Regions from separate parts of the Pseudomonas sp. BIGb0558 genome, predicted to be linked through region 3. Evidence: predicted binding sites of a transcription regulator. Region 3 holds the regulator's gene; each other region holds the start of a gene.
The links. The regulator sigma-54, encoded in region 3, starts transcription at its own class of promoters, with help from an activator protein. The targets are predictions, from matches to a motif close to ANTGGCATNNANNTTGCTNT.
Positions count from the first base shown of each region.

Region 1 (3,609 bases), on a different contig from region 3:
AGGTGGCGTTGAGGTTTTCCCACATATCGGCGGTGATCCGGCCGCGCACCGCGTGGGCGTTGCCCCGGGCGGCCCGCAGGCAGTTGTAGATACTCGCGGGGTTTTCCTCATCCAGGGCGAAGAAGTGCAACATGCGCTCGGCATCCAGTTGCTGATGACGTTCGAGGTAACTGTCCAGGGTGCCGCTGCTGAGCAACGACATGGCCAACTCATCCAGCCCGTCACTGCGCCCGGCCTGGGGCATCAATGACAGCGAATAACTGACTTCCAGCATGCGCGCCAGGTTCTCGGCACGCTCCAGGTAACGGGACATCCAATACAGATCTGCGGCGGTTCTACTCAGCATACTCAGCCCTCCACCACCCAGGTGTCCTTGGTTCCGCCGCCTTGCGACGAGTTGACGATCAATGAGCCTTCACGCAGTGCCACGCGGGTGAGGCCGCCGGGTACCAGGCGGGTTTCCTTGCCCGACAGCACGAACGGCCGCAGGTCGATATGCCGTGGCGCGATGCCGTTTTCGACAAAGGTCGGGCAGGTGGACAGGCTCAAGGTCGGTTGGGCGATGTAGGCGTGGGGGCGGGCCTTGATACGTTGACGGAAGTCTTCGATCTCGGCAGCGGTGGAGGCGGGGCCTACCAGCATGCCATAGCCGCCGGAGCCCTGGGTTTCCTTGACCACCAGTTCCGGCAGGTGCGCGAGGACGTGGGACAGCTCATCCGGCTTGCGACACTGGAAGGTCGGCACGTTTTGCAGCACCGGCTCTTCATCCAGGTAGAACCGGATCATTTCCGGCACATACGGGTAGATCGACTTGTCGTCCGCCACGCCGGTACCGATGGCATTCGCCAGCACCACATTGCCTGCGCAGTAGGCCGCGACCAGGCCGGGCACGCCGAGCATCGAGTCGGGGTTGAAGGCTTGCGGGTCGAGGAACGCGTCGTCGATTCGGCGGTAGATCACATCCACGGCCTTGGGGCCGTCGGTGGTGCGCATGAACACCTTGAGGTCGTGCACGAACAGGTCGGCGCCTTCCACCAGCTCCACGCCCATTTCCCGGGCCAGGAATGCATGCTCGAAGAACGCGCTGTTGAAGCGCCCCGGCGTCAGCACCACCACATTCGGGTTGTCCAGGCGGCTGGAGCTTTTCAGGGTCTTGAGCAGCAGGTTGGGGTAGTGGTCCACCGGGGCGATGCGCTGCTTGGCGAAGACCTCGGGGAACAACCGCATCATCATCTTGCGGTCTTCGAGCATGTAGCTCACGCCGCTGGGGGTGCGCAGGTTGTCTTCGAGCACGTAGTAGGTGCCGTCGCCGTCGCGTACAAGGTCGACCCCGGAGATGTGCGAGTAGATATCGCGGTGCAGGTCCAGCCCGACCATCGCCTTCTGGTAACCCTCGTTGCCCAGCACCTGGTCGGCGGGGATGATCCCGGCCTTGATGATGCGCTGGTCGTGGTAGATGTCGGCAAGGAACATGTTCAGTGCGTTCACCCGCTGGATACAGCCGCGCTCGATGACGCTCCACTCACTGGCGGGAATGCTGCGGGGGATGATGTCGAAGGGGATCAGGCGCTCGGTGTCTTGCTCGTCGCCATACAGGGTGAAAGTGATCCCGGCGCGGTGAAACAGCAGGTCGGCTTCACGGCGGCGCTGGGCCAGCAGTTCTGGCGGCGTATTGGCCAGCCAGCGGGAGAATTCCTGATAGTGCGCACGGCAAACGCCTTGTGCGTCATTCATTTCATCAAAGAAAGATCGAGCCATTCCAATTACCTTGTCAGTGCCGGGACTAACTGCGCTTTGGCACTGCCGCTTTAGAAAACGCATTTTTTTATGAGCCCGTGGCTGATGGTGCCAGCAGGCCTGGTCCTTACTTTCTTTTGGGGTGGGCTCTGGGTCGGGGGGTAACGATTGCTCCTGTATCCGGGCAGATGAATCAATAAAGCAATGCCTGTGCCATCCACCTTGTGGCGAGGGAGCTTGCTCCCGCTGGGCTGCGCAGCGGCCCCAAAAAGGAATGAGAGCGCTGTGCACTGGAGCGCTGTCCCGGTCCAGCGGGAGCAAGCTCTCTCGCCACAGATGTAGCTCTATCGCCTCAAAACGGTGCACTGATTACTTGAACTTTGCACCAGCCCGGTTCTTCTAAACTGCTTCAAATGCCAGCACGGAGCACGGATGTGCCCAGAATCATTTCACCCGACACTCCGGAGTCGAACCAGACCGACCACAGCGAACACAACGCGAAGATTTTCGGTTCGCCCAAGGACCGTCTCGATTTCTACCGACGCGAGATCCAGTACGAAACCAGCATCCTGGCCAACCGCACCGACGCCTACCTCACGGCGCAGTCGTTCCTGGTGATCGCCTTCGTTTCCGGCATGGGCAACCTCAACCCGGAATGGGGCAAGCTGTTCACCCTGGTGGTGCCGGTATTCCTGGCGATGCTCGGCATCCTCAGTTCCCTGAACGCCTGGCCGGGCATTCGGGCGGCCTACGACATCATCGATCACTGGCACTACAAGCAGAGCGAACTGCTGCGCAGCGAGCCGGTCATGGGCCTGGCCTATGATGAATCGCCGCTGTTCAGTGAAACGGAGTCGTCCCACAAGGGCTATCGCAAGTCACTGCTGTTCTCGATGCGTGCGCCGTGGCTGTTCATGGTGTTCTGGGTAATCCTGGGGGCCTATGCGTTCTATATCCAGGTGGACAACCCGGGTTCGTAACTCACGGGAACTTCATCCCACGGCGCACGACCTTACCTTTACGCAGTCTGCGTTTTTCAACAGAGGTGAGCCATGAGCACAGACAACGATCCCCAAGTCAGCAACCGTAACGACCCGGCCATCGACCGCGGCGAGCCGGCCCCCGGCACCGCCGCCGATGCGCCGAAAGACCCCAAACCCGCCAGCGACCCCAAGGCCAAAGAAAACGACTACAGTCCAGACTTCAAGCCCGAGCGCGAGCCCAAGCCTGAAACCGATGCCGATATCGATACCCAAGGCGGTTAGAGGAGACGGTCATGTCTGTAGACCTGGAAGATGACGATGAACTCAATGACCCGGGCAATGAAGACCCGGGCTCATTGATGGATGATGCCGAAGTACCGCTTAACGACCTGGATGATGCCGCCGACGTCGGCAACACCGAAAACCAGGAATAGCCCTCATCGTTGTGCCTGGGCACGTCGTTCATACCACACCAGCATCGGCTGTGTGCTGAGGCCATGAACGATGATGCTCAGGGCAATGACCGACAGCGTCAGGTTCACCGCCACGGTGCTGCTGGTGCCCACCAGCCCATGGTTGATGGCGTAGAACAGGTAGTAGATGCTGCCGATCCCGCGAATCCCGAACCAGCCCACCAGCCCGCGTTGATTGCGATCCAGCAGGGTGCCCCAGGGTATCGACAGCACACTGAGCGGGCGAATCACGCAAAACAGCACCGCGCCTACCGCCAGCGCTCGCCAATCCCAATGGCTGGCCAGCACCACGCCCAGCAGGGTGACCAGGAACACTTCCATCGAACGTTCCACCAGGCTGCCGAAGGCGAGCATGTCGCCCATCATCACCCCGGCGGCGATCTGCGTGTCCTGTAACTGCCCGACATCCCCATGCA
Region 1 covers NZ_JANUEW010000004.1:107,558-111,166, forward strand. The annotation lists gene M2400_RS08260 (alpha-E domain-containing protein) at 1-346, opposite strand, end outside; gene M2400_RS08265 (circularly permuted type 2 ATP-grasp protein) at 349-1,758, opposite strand; gene M2400_RS08270 (hypothetical protein) at 2,172-2,717, shown strand; gene M2400_RS08275 (hypothetical protein) at 2,790-3,002, shown strand; gene M2400_RS08280 (hypothetical protein) at 3,014-3,154, shown strand; gene M2400_RS08285 (sodium:proton antiporter) at 3,158-3,609, opposite strand, start outside.
Region 1: M2400_RS08265 (circularly permuted type 2 ATP-grasp protein) is a predicted target of sigma-54. The motif match lies at 1,936-1,955, and genes of this name have one in related genera.

Region 2 (3,609 bases), on a different contig from region 3:
TCATAGTTCTGGGGAAAGGCAAGAGCAAGTGTTATGCCAGAGTTGTCACGAAGACTGACGAAACAGGGACGACCCCTGTGGCGAGGGAGCTTGCTCCCGCTGGGCTGCGAAGCAGCCCCAAATCAGAGAGCAAGGTTTAAACAGGTGTGCGGCGGCGAAAAGCCTGGGAGGGCTTCGCCCTCCAACGGGAGCAAGCTCCCTCGCCACAGGATGTTTGCCAACCTCAGGTCAGGCGTAGTAGTCCACCGCGCTGGAGCCGACCACGGACTGCACAACCGGCGCCGCAACTTCAGCCACTTCACCGATACCGCCGCCATCAGCCCCATCACCCCGCCCGCCATTGCCACTGACGCCGCGTGCCTGGTTCTGCTGTTGCTGGTCCTGGCCCTGCTGACCCTGCCAGCCACGGGACTGGTCGGATACGTTGACGTCGACCTGGCCCATGCCCTGCTGGGCAAACATCTCCCGCAGGCGGCCCGACTGGCTTTCCAGGGCTTCACGGACCACCGCGTGGCCGCTCATGAAAGTGACCTGGGCCTGTTGGTCGGCGGACATTTTCACGCTGATGTCCAGGCGGCCCAGTTCAGCAGGCTGCAACTGGATTTCGGCCGATTTGAGGTTGGCGCTGGACAGGTACATGACGCGGTTCACTACCTCGTCGGTCCAGCCGCTCTGGTGCATCGCCAGGGGCGCATTGGCCACCGGTGGCAGGGCATTCGCGGTTTTCGGCGTGGCGGCCTGGGTCAGCGCGGCGAGGCGGTTGGCGAAGTCATCGACACGGGTGTCGCTGCTGGCGTTCTTCAGGTCCTTGAGGCCGCCGTCGATCAGGCTGCCGAAGGCTTTGTCGCCGCCCTGGTCGGTGCTGTCCTTGGACGCTTGCTGATCGACCATATTGGCCAGGCCAGTGGCAAAGTTTTGCGCGAGGGTGGGCTGATCGTCGGTCGAGGCCTGCACCGGGGCATTTTTTGCGGTGCTCTGACTGCTGGCGGAAACGTGTCCGCCCTGCTCCATGGCCAGGCGCACGGCGGGCATCGCGTCCAGCGGGTCGGCTTCGGGGTCGAAGGCGGGCTTGGCGTCGTCGGTCGCGGCAACCGGTGGGGCCACGACAGGCTGGGACTTGTCGTCTTTCGTCGCGGTTGCGGCCGGGGCCGGGGTTTCGACGGGCGCCGGCGTTACAGGGACCGGAACCGGGACAACCGCGGCCATCAGCGCCGGGTCGACGGCAGGGTCGGCCGGGGGTTGCTGGGCCAGGGCTGGGTCGTCTGCCGGGGCTGCGTCGTCGGTCTTGGCGGTGGTGTCCGGGGTGTCGGACTTGGCCGGCGGGGTGGAAGGCAAAGTCTTGCCGTTATCGGCAACCGATGGGGTGCCGGCGGCAGGCTTATCATTGGTGGCGACGGGCTTGGCGCTGTTGTCCGCCGGCTTGTCGCGGGTCGACCTGGTGGTGTTGTCGGCAGGTTTTGGCGCCGGCGCGGAAGCCTGGTTGGCGAACACCTGAGCGAAGCCCGGGGCCTTGTCCCGCGGGTCCGCAGCCGCTACCAGTGGATTGGCAGCGGGCGCTTGAGGCTTGGCCGCAGGGGCCGCCTGAAGGAGCGAGTTCGGGGTGATTGCCATATATAGAGTCTCCGCCGCACAGGGGTCGAGGGTGCGGTTACTGGAGGTAGAGCAAGAGTTGGGCCAGGTTTTGGTTTTGGGGTGTATATCCGTTATTTCGTTGTTGCTGATATGGGTTCCGCGCTTACACCGGCCTGCCGGCCGGCTTGAGTGTTAGAAGCCAGATCAAAAGCCAAAGCAGAGCTGCTTTTCTGTGGGAGCTGGCTTGCCTGCGATGCAGACAACTCGGTACATCAGACACACCAAGGTGATGCCATCGCAGGCAAGCCAGCTCCCACAGTTGACCGTGCCAGTTAAAAAAACTGTTACCTATGTGCGTGGGGTGAGTCATACCGGGCAGAGCGTTTTGGTTGCTTTTGACTGGGCCGGCATTCCGGCTTTTCAAAAATGACCCGCTGTAAGAGCGAAACCATAAGTAGCCGTTACCTAAATAACGGATATACCCACCAACAGCGTCAGAGCCCAAACCGCTCCCGCTCATGCTCATACAACGGCCTGACCAGCGCGAATTCATGGTCAATTTCATCCACCAACTGCCCCAAATCCGCAACCACAGGCTTGGCCGACTTATCTTCAAGCAACTGACAAAGCTCAGCCAACCGCACAGCCCCAAGGTTACCGCTGCTGCCTTTAAAGCTATGCGCAATCCGCCCCAGGGCCTTGGCATCATCCCGAGCCCTGCGCAGCGCCTCTACCCGCTTTTGCGAGTCATCGAGAAAGGTGTCGAGCAACTTCGGATACTCGCCCTCCATGACCTCCTGCAAACCGGTCAGCACATCGGGGTCCAGATGAATCTCTGCCACTTGTTCGCTCCTTGATCAAGAATCGGCGGATTATGCCAGAGCCTTCCATGAAAACTCCACGCACACACACCGCCCGCCGTCGGACCAGCCTACATCGCTGCTCAACTGCCGCACCAGGCTCAACCCCCTACCAGACAGACGGTCAACATCCAGCGGCCTGGCCAGCACCTTATCCACATCAAACCCCGCCCCACTGTCCTCGATTCGCAGCGTCAGGCAACCGCCCTCCCCGGTCGGCACCACATTCAGGTGCACCCGCACATACCCGCTGTTCAACTGCGCCAGCCGCTCATTGCGCTCGCGGTAATAGGCGGCAAACCCCTGGGCATCGCGCTTGAGCCGCGAATCCAGCCCCAACACGCCATGCTCCAGGGCATTGGAATACAACTCCGCCATCACGCTATACAACGCACCGCTTTGCTCCCGCAGCCCATGAATCTCCAACAACAGTTGCAGTAAATAGGGCAAAGGGTTGTAGGACTTAAGCGTCTCAGCCCGAAATTCAAAGCTGACCGACCAATCCAGCGGAGAAGACTGGCCGCTGTCGGAATACACCACCGACGGCGAACGCAAAACCTCCCCCACCTGCAGGCTGATCTCCACCATGCTGATGTCATCGCGCACCTCGCCACGAAAACCGGCCAGCGCCTGTTCGATCTCTTCAAACAACCGATCCGGCTCGCGGTTGGCGGCAAACACCCCCTGCAAGCGCTCGGCGCCAAACAACTGTTCATGGGCGTCGGCCGTATCCAGCACGCCATCCGACAGCAAGAACACCCGGTCGCCCAACGCCATCGGCCAGACTTCCGTGCGGTCATCGAACGCCTCGGCCGCCAGCACACCCAATGGCAAATGCCGCGACACCAGCGGCGTGCGCTTGCCCGTGGTGACTTCATGCACGTAGCCCTCGGGCATCCCGCCGTTCCACACTTCCACCGCCCGGCGCTGGGCGCTGAGGCACAGCAAGGTGGCGCAACAGAACATGTCCACCGGCAGGATGCGCTTGAGCTTGGCGTTCATCTCCCGCAGCGTCTGCGCCAGGCCGTAGCCCTTGGCGGTCATGCCGTAGAACACTTCCGCCAGCGGCATGGCGCCGACCGCCGCCGGCAAACCGTGGCCGGTAAAATCCCCCAGCAGCACATGCATATCCCCCGACGGCGTGTAGGCGGCCAGCAGCAGATCGCCGTTGAACAGC
Region 2 covers NZ_JANUEW010000011.1:75,543-79,151, reverse strand. The annotation lists gene M2400_RS15550 (flagellar hook-length control protein FliK) at 229-1,611, opposite strand; gene M2400_RS15545 (Hpt domain-containing protein) at 2,067-2,414, opposite strand; gene M2400_RS15540 (fused response regulator/phosphatase) at 2,445-3,609, opposite strand, start outside.
Region 2: M2400_RS15550 (flagellar hook-length control protein FliK) is a predicted target of sigma-54. The motif match lies at 1,660-1,679, and genes of this name have one in related genera.

Region 3 (3,609 bases):
ACTCAACGAGGAAGGCGGTGCCCGGCTCCGGCTGATTCAGCAGGCGCAGCTTGATCGCATCGCGCAACTGATACAGGTTCAGGCCGGTGGTGTTGATCTTGAGGTCGGCCAGGTCAATGATCGGCCCCAGCAGCTTGGTCTCGTCCTCGATGGCTTCGGCCAGCGAGCGGTGCGGGCTGCTCAGCGGGTGGCGTCGACGGGTTTCGGAGAAGCGCTTGAGCAGCGTCTCTTCGTCGGCGTCGAGGTACAGCACGTCGCAATGGATGTGCTTGGCCCGCACTTCTTCGAGCAGTTCGGGGAAGCGGGTGAGGTGGCTGGGCAGGTTGCGGGCGTCGATGGAAACAGCGACCAGCGGTTGTGCCAGCTCGGTATGGATCAGTGCACGTTCCGCCAGTTCCGGCAGCAGGCCGGCGGGCAGGTTGTCGATGCAATAGAAGCCGTTGTCCTCAAGAACATTGAGAGCCGTGCTTTTACCTGAGCCGGAACGGCCGCTGACGATGATCAAACGCATGATTACTGCCCGTTTTGTTCATCCAGGACAACCTGATAAAGCGCCTCATTGCTGGGAGCGCTGCGCAGTTTGTCGCGTACTTCCTTGCGGTCGAGCATGCTGGCGATCTGCCGAAGCAGTTCCAGGTGCGCATCGGTGGCAGCTTGCGGGACCAGCAGTACAAACAGCAGGTCGACCGGCGCGCCGTCGATGGCGTCGAAATCGATGGGGGCGTCCAGGTGCAGCAGGGCGCTGACTGGCGACTCACAGCCTTGCAGGCGGCAGTGAGGAATGGCGATGCCGTTGCCAAAGCCGGTGGAACCGAGCTTTTCACGGGCGATCAGTGCCTCATACACAGCTTGCGTATCCAGTTCGGGCACTTCGCGGCCGATCAGGTTGGCAATTTGTTCGAGGGCACGCTTTTTACTGCCGCCCGGCACGTTCACGAGGGAACGGCCGGGGGTCAGGATGGTTTCAAGTCGAATCATGGGTGGGGAGTGTTAGCGGCCAGTGCCTTGAAGAAGACTCTGCTGCTTTTCCTTATGCTTTTTGATTTGGCGATCCAGCTTGTCGGTAAGGTCGTCAATGGCAGCATACATATCTGAATGCTCGGCATTGGCGACTACTTCCCCGCCGGGTATACGCAAGGTGGCTTCGATTTTCTGCTTGAGCTTCTCGACAGTCATGATGACTTGCACGTTGGTGATCTTGTCGAAATGCCCCTCAATTCGTTTGAGTTTTTCGCCGATATAGGCGCGCAGCGGTTCGGTCACTTCCAGTTGGTGTCCACTGATGTTGACTTGCATACAGCTTCTCCTTCGTTGCCAGTGCATAAAGCGGCAGGCCGGGGTGCCTGCCACTGGAACGCTATGGCCCGCCCGTCACATCAAACGTTTACGCTCGCTGGAAGGCGCGATCCCAAGGGACTCGCGGTACTTGGCGACGGTTCGACGGGCGACCTGAATGCCTTGTGCCTCCAGTAAACCAGCGATCTTGCTGTCACTCAACGGCTTTTTCTGATTTTCCGCGGCAACCAGTTTTTTGATGATCGCGCGGATCGCCGTGGACGAGCATTCGCCGCCTTCGGAGGTGCTGACGTGGCTGGAGAAAAAGTATTTCAGCTCATAAATGCCCCGTGGGGTATGCATGAATTTTTGCGTGGTTACCCGGGAAATCGTCGATTCGTGCATGCCTACCGCCTCGGCGATGTCGTGCAGTACCAGCGGCTTCATCGCTTCATCGCCGTATTCCAGGAAGCCGCGCTGGTGCTCGACGATCTGGGTGGCGACTTTCATCAGGGTTTCGTTGCGGCTTTGCAGGCTTTTGATGAACCAGCGGGCTTCCTGCAACTGGTTGCGCATGAAGGTGTTATCGGCGCTGGTGTCGGCGCGGCGCACGAAACCTGCGTATTGCGGGTTGACCCGCAGGCGCGGTACCGATTCCTGGTTCAGCTCCACCAGCCAGCGCTCGTTGTCCTTGCGCACGATTACATCCGGCACGACGTATTCGGCTTCGCTGGACTCGATCTGTGAGCCCGGACGCGGGTTGAGGCTCTGCACCAGCTCGATGATCTGGCGCAGGTCATCTTCCTTGAGCTTCATGCGGCGCATCAACTGGCTGTAGTCGCGGCTGCCCAGCAGGTCGATGTAGTCGGTGACCAGGCGCTGCGCTTCGGCCAGCCAAGGTGTTTTCGCCGGCAATTGGCGCAGTTGCAGCAGCAGGCACTCGCTGAGGGTGCGGGCGCCGATGCCGGCGGGCTCGAATTGCTGGATGCGGTGCAGGACGGCTTCGATTTCGTCCAGTTCGATGTCCAGTTCCGGGTCGAAGGCCTCGAGGATCTCCTCAAGGGTCTCGTCCAGGTAGCCCTGATTGTTGATGCAATCGATCAGGGTCACGGCGATCAGGCGATCGGTGTCGGACATCGGGGCCAGGTTCAGTTGCCAGAGCAAATGGCTCTGCAGGCTCTCGCCGGCGGACGTGCGGGTGGTGAAGTCCCACTCGTCATCATCATTGCTGGGCAGGCTGCTGGCGCTGGTCTGGTAGACGTCTTCCCACGCGGTGTCCACGGGAAGTTCGTTGGGAATGCGTTCGTTCCATTCACCTTCCTCGAGGTTATCCACCGTGGGGGCGGTTTCCTGGTAGGAGGGTTCCTGTACGTCGGGGTTGGGTTTTTGCTCGATGTTGTCGGCCAGCGGGTCTGCATTATCGAAGTCGTCGCCTTCTTCCTGGCGTTCGAGCATCGGATTGGACTCCAGGGCCTCCTGGATTTCCTGTTGCAGGTCCAGGGTCGACAATTGGAGCAGGCGGATGGCCTGTTGCAGCTGCGGTGTCATCGTCAGCTGCTGGCCCATTCTCAGGACTAGCGATGGTTTCATGGCAGGGGCTTAACACCTTATTCGCCGGCGCAATGCGCCATCCACGACAGGGCGCGTGAGCGCCAAACATAAGCAAATTATATGCCTGATATCGGGGGCTTTGCCTAGAGCGCGGTAACAATAAAAATACTGAGGTTTTTATTGACTCCCGCGCTCCATGGCGAATGGCCTGATACCACCGTGTTTACAGGCGGAACTCGTGACCCAGATACACTTCCTTGACCAGTTCGTTGGCCAGGATGGTGGCGGAGTCACCTTCGGCAATCAGCTGTCCATCGTTGACGATATACGCGGTTTCGCAGATATCGAGGGTCTCGCGGACGTTGTGGTCGGTGATCAACACACCGATGCCCTTGGCTTTCAGGTGGTGGATGATCTGCTTGATGTCGCCGACCGAGATCGGGTCGACACCGGCGAAAGGTTCATCCAGCAGGATGAACTTCGGCGCAGTGGCCAGGGCGCGGGCGATTTCCACACGACGACGCTCGCCGCCGGAAAGGCTCATGCCGAGGTTGTCGCGGATATGGTTGATGTGGAATTCCTGCAGCAGGCTTTCCAGCTCTTTCTTGCGCCCGGCGCGGTCGAGTTCCTTGCGGGTCTCGAGGATCGCCATGATGTTGTCGGAAACCGACAATTTGCGGAAGATCGATGCTTCCTGGGGAAGATAGCCGATACCCGCCTGTGCACGACCGTGCATGGGCTGGTGGCTTACGTCCAGGTCGTCGATCAGGACGCGGCCTTGAT
Region 3 covers NZ_JANUEW010000005.1:115,888-119,496, reverse strand. The annotation lists gene rapZ (RNase adapter RapZ) at 1-511, opposite strand, end outside; gene ptsN (PTS IIA-like nitrogen regulatory protein PtsN) at 514-978, opposite strand; gene hpf (ribosome hibernation-promoting factor, HPF/YfiA family) at 991-1,296, opposite strand; gene M2400_RS09635 (RNA polymerase factor sigma-54) at 1,372-2,865, opposite strand; gene lptB (LPS export ABC transporter ATP-binding protein) at 3,050-3,609, opposite strand, start outside.

Region 4 (3,609 bases), on a different contig from region 3:
CGGTCGAACAACTGTGCCAGTTGTTTGGCCAGCCTGAGCGACCGGCGGTGTGCAGTTCGTTCCAGGCGGATATCGAGGTCTGTGGCAACAGCCAGGAAGAAGCGATCAGGTTGATCGGCTGGTGGGAACAGATGACGGCGGCTTAGTGGGCTGTTCAAAGTACTGAACTTCAACAATAAGGAATAAGACCATGGGTTCACTGAAACGAGTTGCGGTGTTGTGCGGTTTTACCGTTTTGTTTGCTGCTGCTGCACACGCTGAAGACTGGCAGACGGCCAAGGATGAAGACGGTATCAAAGTCTCCTTGAGCGAAATCGCCGGCTCCAAGTACAAGGCTTATCGCGGTGTGACCACCATCAAGGCACCGCTGGCCAAGATCCAGGCATTGCAGGAAGACGTGGCGGGGGCCTGTTCCTGGATCCACGAATGCAAGTCGCAGAAACTCCTCAAGCAGGAAGGCGACAAGAGCTGGACCTACACCCAGTTCAAGGCACCGTTCCCGGTGACCGATCGTGACTCGATCCTGGAAATCACCACCACCAAGGCCGCCGACGGCAGCGTGACCCGCAAGCTGTTGGAAGTGCCGACCTACCAGCCGGAAGTCAAAGGCTATGTGCGCGTGGCCCAGGTGGACGGTTACTGGAAACTGGTGCCCAAGGGCGACAACCTGACCGAAGTCACCTACCAGGTGCACACCGAGCCAGGTGGCAGCGTGCCGTCGTGGCTGGCCAACAAATTTGTGGTGGACGCCCCGTTCAACACCTTGAAAGCCCTGAAGGAACACGCTGAGAAATAACAACAGCTGATCAGGTGCCTCCTGCCTTGAGTGGAACGATCTTCGAGCCCTCAAGGTCCAGATAGATGTAAGCCCACCCATGGGTTTTATCGAGGAGGCACTGATGCAAACGTGGAAAATTACCTTCGTTGATGATCATGGCGTGAAGTCCGTAGAGCAGTTCGTCTGCGGCGAAAAGCCAAGCCTTGAAGAGGCTGCCCATATGATCCGGGCGAAGTTGCTGCCAGTGGCTGCCGAACTGGACCTCAACGACCTGGAAGGCCGTACGGCCGAGCCCACGGTAAAAAGTCTGAAAGACCAGAACAGTATTCAGATCCTCGACATTTCTCCCGCCGCCTGAACATTTCCTGTACGTGTTTAAACAGCCTCTGGTGGAGCTGATAGCTTCGCGCTACTCTGCAATGGAGATCAGCGAATGAATCGCTAAGGTCTGGTCTTGTCAGCTACATGCTTGTCTCCCGGCGGCGACTTCATTGCCGTAACACCCGCGCCCTTGCAGCGCGGGCCTTGGGAAGCACGGAAAGTCTATCCATCGGTTTGAGGAGGACGTTTCATGAGCACAGCCTATCAAGAAGACATCAGCACCAACGTGTTGCGCCGCATGAAAGAGGGCGGCTTTGACTTCTCTCGTTTCCACCCCATCGAGTTCTACGCCATTTTCCCGGATGAGGAACGTGCGCGCCGGGCTGCGGGTCGGTTTCGTGGGGAATCGCTGAATGCCCAGGTCAGCGCGCGGGATGACGGCGCCTGGTACCTGGAACTGAGCAAAATCATGTTCGCCACCTACGACGGCATAGGAGACTTCGAGCAGGACTTTGAGGCGGTGGTCGAGCCCTTGGGCGGAATCATCGAGGGATGGGGCGTGAAACAGGAGGTGCGTGGGTTACCCATGTAGCGGCATGAACAACAACACAGCGTATCGGCTGACCTTTGGGTCGGCCGTTTTTGTTTCTGGCGCGGGAAAAATCCTGCACAAAAAAAAGCCACCCGAGCAGGGTGGCCAAAGGGAAGATCGGGCAGAAGGGGAACCGATCGGTACATCCCGTATCACGTTACCCCTTGAGAAAAAGATTTAGCTGTAGGAGGTGTCCTGTTCAGCTGATGAGCGCGATTATCCCCAGGGTTTGCCGGGCAGTGAAATCAACTCTGACTATGCTGTTGATAGTCATGGCCTGCATTGCAATGAGGCGCCGCCCATGACAGCGGGTATTTGCTGCACCGGGACGGTGCGGTGAGCGCTGAGCCTATATCCAACTGATTGATACTTAAGTGTTTATGCCGCTGGCACGGGCCTTGCGATGGTTCTTGCGTCCGGGTGACAAGGAGTACGGCATGATCCGCACTTATTACGATGAGATGTACGACGGGGCAGGGCAGGTGCGCCCCCATTACCGCGAATTTGCCCGCTGGTTGGCCGAGACGCCCCCTGAACTGCTGGCCCAGCGCCGGCGCGAAGCCGATTTGCTGTTTCACCGGGCCGGCATCACCTTCACCCTGTATGGCGACGAGCAAGGCACCGAGCGCCTGATTCCCTTCGACACGATCCCCCGCAGCATCCCGGCCAGTGAATGGCGGATCGTCGAGCGCGGCTGTATCCAGCGGGTCAAGGCGCTGAACATGTTCCTCGCCGACCTGTATCACGAACAACGCATCATCAAGGCCGGGATCATCCCCGCCGAGCAAGTGCTGGCCAACGAGCAATATCAGTTGGCGATGCAGGGCCTGGACCTGCACCGCGATATCTATTCCCACATCTCCGGCGTCGATCTCGTACGCGATGGCGACGGCACTTACTACGTCCTCGAAGACAACCTGCGCACCCCCAGCGGTGTCAGCTACATGCTCGAAGACCGCAAGATGATGATGCGCCTGTTCCCCGAACTGTTCGCCGCCCAGCGCATCGCCCCGATCGATCACTACCCCAACCTGTTGCTCGACACCCTGAAAAGCTCCAGCCCGCTGGATAACCCCAGTGTGGTGGTGCTGACGCCTGGGCGTTTCAACAGTGCGTTCTTCGAACATGCGTTCCTGGCCCGTGAAATGGGCGTGGAACTGGTGGAAGGCGCCGACCTGTTCGTGCGCGATGACCGGGTGTTCATGCGCACCACCGACGGCCCCAAGGCGGTGGACGTGATCTACCGTCGCCTCGACGACGCATTCCTCGACCCACTGGCCTTCAACCCGGACTCCATGCTCGGCGTGCCCGGCCTGCTGGCGGCGTATCGTTCGGGCAATGTGGTACTGGCCAATGCCATCGGCACCGGGGTGGCGGATGACAAATCGGTGTACCCCTTCGTCACCGAGATGATCCGTTTTTACCTGGATGAAGAGCCGATCCTGAAGAACGTTCCGACGTTTCAGTGTCGTAATCCCAGTGAGCTGTCCCACGTACTGGCCAACCTTCCGGAACTGGTGGTGAAGGAAACCCAAGGCTCCGGTGGCTACGGCATGTTGGTGGGCCCGGCAGCCACGGCGGCGGAAATCGAAGCCTTCCGCGCACGCATCAAGGCCAAGCCCCACGCCTACATCGCGCAGCCAACCCTGTGCCTGTCGACGTGTCCGACCTTTGTCGAAAACGGCATCGCCCCGCGGCATATCGACCTGCGCCCGTTCGTGTTGCAAGGCAAGGAAACTCGCGTAGTCCCCGGTGGCCTGACTCGTGTGGCGCTGCGGGAAGGTTCGCTGGTGGTCAACTCGTCCCAGGGCGGCGGCACCAAAGACACCTGGGTGGTCGAGGATTGAAATATGTTGAGTAGAACTGCCTCGGATTTGTATTGGATGTCGCGCTATCTGGAGCGCGCGGAAAACCTCGC
Region 4 covers NZ_JANUEW010000011.1:11,132-14,740, forward strand. The annotation lists gene M2400_RS15205 (YkgJ family cysteine cluster protein) at 1-146, shown strand, start outside; gene M2400_RS15210 (START domain-containing protein) at 191-796, shown strand; gene M2400_RS15215 (hypothetical protein) at 900-1,136, shown strand; gene M2400_RS15220 (ribonuclease E inhibitor RraB) at 1,350-1,691, shown strand; gene M2400_RS15225 (circularly permuted type 2 ATP-grasp protein) at 2,129-3,538, shown strand; gene M2400_RS15230 (alpha-E domain-containing protein) at 3,542-3,609, shown strand, end outside.
Region 4: M2400_RS15225 (circularly permuted type 2 ATP-grasp protein) is a predicted target of sigma-54. The motif match lies at 2,077-2,096, and genes of this name have one in related genera.